2 regions of the Erwinia sp. INIA01 genome follow, and region 2 is predicted to be linked to the other one. Evidence: predicted binding sites of a transcription regulator. Region 2 holds the regulator's gene; the other holds the start of a gene.
The links. The regulator ArgR, encoded in region 2, controls arginine synthesis, uptake and breakdown. The targets are predictions, from matches to a motif close to ANTGAATAAAAATACANT.
Positions count from the first base shown of each region.

Region 1: a site for ArgR is predicted at 1,482-1,499, ahead of argE (acetylornithine deacetylase). Genes of this name have one in related genera too.

Region 1 covers NZ_JAPDNC010000014.1:123,945-127,366, forward strand. Annotated here, with positions in the region: gene ppc (phosphoenolpyruvate carboxylase) at 1-33, opposite strand, end outside; gene argE (acetylornithine deacetylase) at 283-1,434, opposite strand; gene argB (acetylglutamate kinase) at 1,612-2,388, shown strand; gene OMR58_RS21975 (argininosuccinate synthase) at 2,414-3,422, shown strand, end outside.
Region 2 covers NZ_JAPDNC010000013.1:27,592-31,013, forward strand. Annotated here, with positions in the region: gene yhcN (peroxide/acid stress response protein YhcN) at 1-78, opposite strand, end outside; gene yhcN (peroxide/acid stress response protein YhcN) at 176-445, opposite strand; gene yhcN (peroxide/acid stress response protein YhcN) at 558-821, opposite strand; gene argR (transcriptional regulator ArgR) at 1,274-1,744, opposite strand; gene mdh (malate dehydrogenase) at 2,195-3,130, shown strand; gene degS (outer membrane-stress sensor serine endopeptidase DegS) at 3,179-3,422, opposite strand, start outside.

The sequences.
Region 1 (3,422 bases), on a different contig from region 2:
ATTACTTCGCATTGCGGAATATTGTTCGTTCATATGACCCCTGACACCCTCTTTCTTGTACTTGTAACTTTATTTCACCCTTGTGGGTATAACGCAGCCTTTTATCTAGCCACGTTAATAACCATTCGTCAATTGACTTAAATTTGCCGTATCGTGCCGCTAAATAACGAGAATTTATGAAATTTAATTACACCGGAGCGAGATAAGTTATTCTTATCGTCCCGAATAATCGAAATCAGAGGCAAACAGCTGTTTTTGCAGTTGATTGCCCCATTTCTCACCTTAGTGATAGCAAAAATGATGCACGACCTGGGCGATCAATTCGCGGGTCGGTTTGATAAATGCCGTATCGATAAATTCATCCGGCTGATGTGCCTGGTTAATCGAACCCGGTCCTAACACCAGCGTCGGGCAGATTTCCTGAATAAATGGCGCTTCGGTACAGTAGTTCACCACCTCGGTTTCGGTGCCGAGCAGTTTTTCCACCACCTGTACCAGCTGATGTTCGCGCGGGCACTCATAGCCCGGAATCGGCGGATGCAGCTCACCCACCGTCAGGCGGCCAGGCCAGCGTGCGCTGACCGGCGCCAGCGCCTCATTCAGCAGCCCGTCGAGATCGCTCAACGTCAGCCCCGGCAGCGGGCGGATATCCATATGCAGTTCACAGCAGGCGCAGATGCGGTTTGCCGCGTCGCCGCCGTTGATATGGCCGAAGTTCATTGTTGGGTAAGGAATGGCGAAGCCGCTGTGGTTATAGCGCGTTTTCAGCGTATTACGCAGCTCCATCAACTGAGTAATGGATTCGTGCATCAGCTCAATGGCGTTAACGCCGCGTGCCGGATCGCTGGAGTGGCCGGACTGGCCCTGGATACGGATCACGTTGGAAATGTGGCCTTTATGAGCGCGTACCGGCTTCAGCGAGGTTGGCTCGCCGATAATGGCGCAGTCAGGGCGCAGGCTGGTGGTTTCTGAGAAGAACTTGGCTCCGGCCATGGTGGTTTCTTCATCCGCCGTTGCCAGGATATACAGCGGTTTTTTCAGCGCGGACACATCAACTTCACGCAGCGTATCTAAGATGAAAGCAAAGAAGCCTTTCATGTCGGCCGTGCCCAGCCCGTACAGTTTGTTGTCGTGCTCGGTCAGGGTAAACGGGTCGCGCGTCCAGCGGCCATCGTCGAACGGCACGGTGTCCGTATGACCGGCCAGCAGCAGTCCGCCTGCACCGAGGCCACTTTTAGCTAACATATTGAATTTATTACGCGTGCCGGGAACCGGCTGAACTTCAACAGTGAAGCCAATATCGCGGAACCAGCCCGCAAGCAAATTGATTAAAGTTTCATTACTCTGATCGAGCGCGCTGTCGGTGGCGCTGATTGATGGCGTAGCAATCAGCTGGCGGTATATCTCAATAAAAGGTGGTAATTTTGTCTTCACTGTTGACAGTCCTTGAGTTAGGATAGTATCAATATTCATGCATTAATAGTGAATAAAAATACATTATCGACGTGCGGATGGAAACCGATAATTTTTCCACCATTTGGCTTGGACAGCCAAAGTGAACATAACCGCATTCTGCAACGTAGTCACATTTTTAAAGCGAGTTACTCTCTGATGACCAATCCGTTAATTATCAAACTGGGTGGTGTGCTGCTGGATAGTGAAGAGGCGCTGGAGCGTCTGTTCGATGCGCTGGTGAGCTATCGTGCTGCCCATTCGCGTCAGCTGCTGATTGTGCACGGCGGCGGCTGTCTGGTGGATGAATTGATGAGCAAGCTGTCCCTGCCGGTGAAAAAGAAAAACGGCCTGCGCGTAACGCCTGCCGACCAGATCGATATCATTACCGGTGCGCTGGCCGGTACTGCTAACAAAACTTTGCTAGCCTGGTCGAAAAAACACGGTATTGATGCCGTTGGCCTGTGTCTGGGCGACGGCGGAAGTGTTAATGTTGCTCAGTTTGATGAAGAACTTGGCCATGTGGGACAGGCTACCCCGGGTTCACCGGTGCTGATTAATACGCTGCTGGGCGCAGGTTTCCTGCCGGTTGTCAGCTCAATCGGCATCACCCAGGATGGCCTGCTGATGAACGTCAATGCCGATCAGGCTGCGACGGCGCTGGCCGCGACGCTGGGGGCCGATCTGATTCTGCTCTCCGACGTGAGCGGTATCCTCGATGCCAACAAGCAGCGAATTGAAGAGATGACGGCTGAAAAAGCCGAGCAGCTGATCGCCGACGGTGTGATTACCGATGGAATGATCGTCAAGGTGAATGCCGCACTGGATGCCGCCCGTACCCTGGGCCGCCCGGTGGACATCGCCAGCTGGCGTCATGCTGAGCAGCTGCCAACCTTATTTAACGGCGTGTCCATTGGCACCCGTATCCTCGCTTAATTAGAAACGTTTTCAAGGAATCATCATGCAAGACAAAAGCATCAAAAAAATCGTACTGGCTTACTCCGGCGGCCTGGATACTTCGGCGATTATTCCATGGCTGAAAGAGAACTACGGCGGCTGTGAAGTGGTGGCTTTCGTCGCCGATATCGGCCAGGAGCGTGGCGATCTGGAAGGCGTTGAGCAGAAAGCGCTGCAGTCCGGTGCGTCCGAGTGCCATGTGGTTGACCTGCGTGAAGAGTTCATCAGCGAATACGTTTACCCGGTGCTGCAAACCGGCGCTCTGTATGAAGGCACCTACCTGCTGGGTACCTCTATGGCGCGTCCAATCATCGCTAAAGCGCAGGTTGAGCTGGCGCTGAAAGTGGGCGCAGACGCGCTGTGCCACGGCGCAACCGGTAAAGGTAACGACCAGGTTCGTTTCGAAACCACCTACACCGCGCTGGCTCCACAGCTGAAAGTGGTTGCACCATGGCGTGAGTGGAACCTGCGTTCCCGTGAAGCGCTGCTGGACTATCTGAAAGAGCGCAACATCCCGACCACCGCGTCGCTGGAAAAAATCTACAGCCGTGATGAAAACGCATGGCACATCTCTACCGAGGGCGGCGTGCTGGAAAGCCCCTGGAACGCACCGAACAAAGATTGCTGGGTGTGGACCGTCGATCCGCTGGAAGCGCCGGATCAGCCTGAGCAGGTGACCATTTCCGTTGAGAAAGGTCGCGTAGTTGCGGTTAACGGTGAAGCGTTAACGCCATTCGGCTGCCTGGACAAACTGAATGCGATCGGTGCGCGCCACGGCGTGGGTCGTATCGATATCGTAGAAAACCGTCTGGTCGGTATTAAGTCTCGCGGCTGCTACGAAACCCCTGGCGGCACCATCATGGTTAACGCGCTGCGTGCCGTTGAGCAGCTGGTTCTGGACCGCGACAGCTTCAAATGGCGTGAGCAGCTGGGCCTGGAAATGTCCTACGTTGTTTACGATGGCCGCTGGTTCGCACCGCTGCGTAAATCTCTGCAGGCTTCAGCAGAAGCGC
Region 2 (3,422 bases):
GACCAGTTCGGCGGCAGAAGCGCCGAAACCGATCATTGACAAAAGACTCAATGCAGCGATGGTTGTTTTGATTTTCATAGATTATCTCCCATTTGCAATCAACAACCTACGGGCTACGTCATAATGACCAGGTCGTCGATACCACCACCGGATGCCGGGCATCCGGTGCGATGACTTATTTGTACAGTTCAGCAGTCGCGTGGTAGTTGCCATCATTATGCGCTTCGATCACGCGATAAGAGGTTGCACCTTGCTGGTCAGCTTTATCTGACAATTGCTGGCGGATATCACTTGGCGCCGCATCGATGCCGCTAACGCTGATGGTGCCGACAGATTGCAGATTCTGTTGAGCAACCTGATCGTTAGTCACCAGTTGTGCAGCGCTGGCACCGAATGAAAGAACAGAAGCAAGACCTAAGGCAGCGATAGTAAATGTAGTTTTCATGATATTGACTCCAGATAAGGTTTTTCGGTAACCGAAAGGGCTAAAAAGCATTTATTATTCTTGGGGTTACCGTACTAATTTTTTGACACTGAATAACTTTTTTAAACCGGTATTATTTGTAAATCTCGGCGGTGGCATGCCAGTTACCGTTCTGATAACTCTCGATAACGCGGTATGCACTGGCACCTTTCTCCGTCGCTTTGCTATCCAGCGCCTGGCGGATATCCATTGGTGAACCGGCGACGCCGCTGACGCTGACCACACCGATTGACTGGAGATTCTGCGCCTGAGTGGCGTTAACAGATTCGGCGGCAAATGTACCGAATGACAGAGCAGAGAGTACGCTTAGAGCGGCAATGGTAGTTTTTACGTTCATGATTTTATTCCTCGTCAACTGTTTTTATCTTTTTAGTTACTGTGATTCTCATCACGGAAATAAGTATAGATCTGATAACGGAAAATATTAATAGCAGGCTAATAATATTTTTCTGGGATTTATTGCAACTGTGTGCGGTTTTAATAACCACTAGTTATAAGAAGTGCTTATATTTTGCTCTGGCTTTGTTAAATTCACGTAAAAACATCAACCTGGATGACTTTAACTATTTGTGCGGTTATTTGCGGGCGATCACACAGGTGAAATAAATAGTGCTTTGCCAGACAGGCTGTTTTCTCGCGAAAAGCCAGTGATATGTGCTAATAGACGGGGGCGGTGGCTCGACAACTGAGGTAAGAGCTGCCTTGCGACAGCTCATAAATGCCCCGGTAACAGGTGTTAGCACGAGGTTAAGCAATGGGGCATAACAAGACTGCTTATAACTCTTTCCTTTAAAGCTCCTGCTCGAACAGGACCAGGATTGCATCATGCAGTTGCTTGACGGTAAAGGCGCGGGCAGGGGTAATAAAGATGGTATCGTCCCCGGCGATAGTACCAAGGATACCTTCGGCTTTTCCCAGTGAGTCGAGCAGGCGGGCAATCAGCTGAGCGGCTCCCGGACTGGTATGGATCACCACCAGGGCATCATTGAAGTCGACATCCAGCACCAGGTTTTTCAGCGGGCTGGTGGTGGTGGGAACGCCAAGTTCAGCCGGCAGGCAGTACACCATTTCCATTTTCGCATTACGGGTGCGAACCGCGCCAAACTTAGTCAGCATCCGCGAGACTTTTGACTGATTGATATTCTCGAAGCCTTCTTCCTGCAGTGCATTGACGATTTCGCCCTGCGAGCTGAATTTTTCTTCTTTCAGTAAGGCCTTGAACGCCTTAATCAGTTCTTCTTGCTTTGATGGGTTACGCATAGGTTACCGATAAAAAGGAAGTGAATGGGGGAACCCCAAGCGGGATAGTACATTATTATGCAATTAAATGAATTTTTATGCAAACTTGAATTGTGGTGCGAGGTGAAAGCCTGGCAGGGAGCCGAAGTCTAACAAACTTTGGCACTGAAAAGAAATCTAACGGGCCGGTACTACTTTGCACAATAAGTGAACAATTTGTTATAAAATTGATGTTGTTCGGATAAGTGCTATAGGTGTAAGGTACGCCGGATCACGATGTCTGCATGTTGCAACGACTGGCGACCAGCGATAACAGGATGCAATGCGGGCATATCTTCAGCATTTGCTGCTTTTTAGTGCTTAAGCACGCAAAACCGTAAACCCGCTATCGTCATTATCCCGCAGGTCGTCTAAGGTCGTAAGCAGATGGATTTCCCGGCATAACATGCTCAAAATAATAAGGAGTTTAGGATGAAAGTTGCAGTTCTCGGTGCAGCGGGTGGTATCGGTCAGGCTCTGGCCCTCCTACTGAAAACCCAGCTTCCGGCTGGTTCAGAACTCTCTCTCTATGATATCGCCCCCGTCACTCCGGGTGTTGCGGTAGACCTTAGCCATATCCCTACAGCAGTCAAAATTGAAGGCTTCAGTGGTGAAGATGCGACCCCGGCTTTGCAGGGCGCTGATGTGGTTCTGATTTCCGCTGGCGTAGCGCGTAAACCGGGTATGGACCGTTCCGACCTGTTTAACGTCAATGCCGGCATTGTACGCAACCTGATTGAACAGGTTGCTGCGACCGCGCCGAAAGCGCTGATTGGCATCATTACTAACCCGGTTAATACCACAGTCGCCATTGCGGCTGAAGTACTGAAAAAAGCCGGTGTGTATGACAAAAACAAACTGTTCGGCGTGACCACGCTGGATATTATTCGCGCCAACACCTTTGTGGCTGCGCTGAAAGGCAAACAGCCGCAGGATCTGAACGTTCCGGTAGTGGGCGGTCACTCTGGTGTTACCATCCTGCCTCTGTTGTCGCAGATTGAAGGCGTCAGCTTTACCGAGCAGGAGGCGGCGGATCTGACTAAACGCATTCAAAATGCCGGTACTGAGGTTGTTGAAGCGAAGGCGGGTGGCGGGTCGGCGACGCTCTCAATGGGCCAGGCTGCGGCGCGTTTCGGACTGTCGCTGGTTCGCGCCCTGAAAGGGGAAAGCAATGTTGTCGAATGTGCCTATGTTGAAGGCAGCGGCGAATACGCCCGTTTCTTCTCACAGCCGCTGCTGTTGGGCAAAAACGGTATTGTTGAACGCCGTCCGATTGGTAAACTGAGCGCGTTTGAGCAGCAGTCGCTTGATCAGATGCTGGACACGCTGAAAAAAGATATCGCTTTGGGCGAAGATTTTATTAAGTAAGTCCGCATTTCGCCCCGTCTCCAGACGGGGCGATACAGCCACTTTTCCCTACTGACTTTTGTTCTCTTCCGGGTATTCCAGTACCGTGACCGGTAGCGTCATCTTCTTATCGTTACGCAGGATCTCAACCTCTATGACTGTCCCAGGACGGATCTCCGCGACCTGATCCATGGTTTCCATTGCGGAAACGGCGGGAACATTATTCACCCGCGTAATCACATCGTGGATCTGCAAGCCGGCTGTTTGCGCCGGGCCGGTAGGGTTCATACCGGTGATGACAATGCCCTGCGGA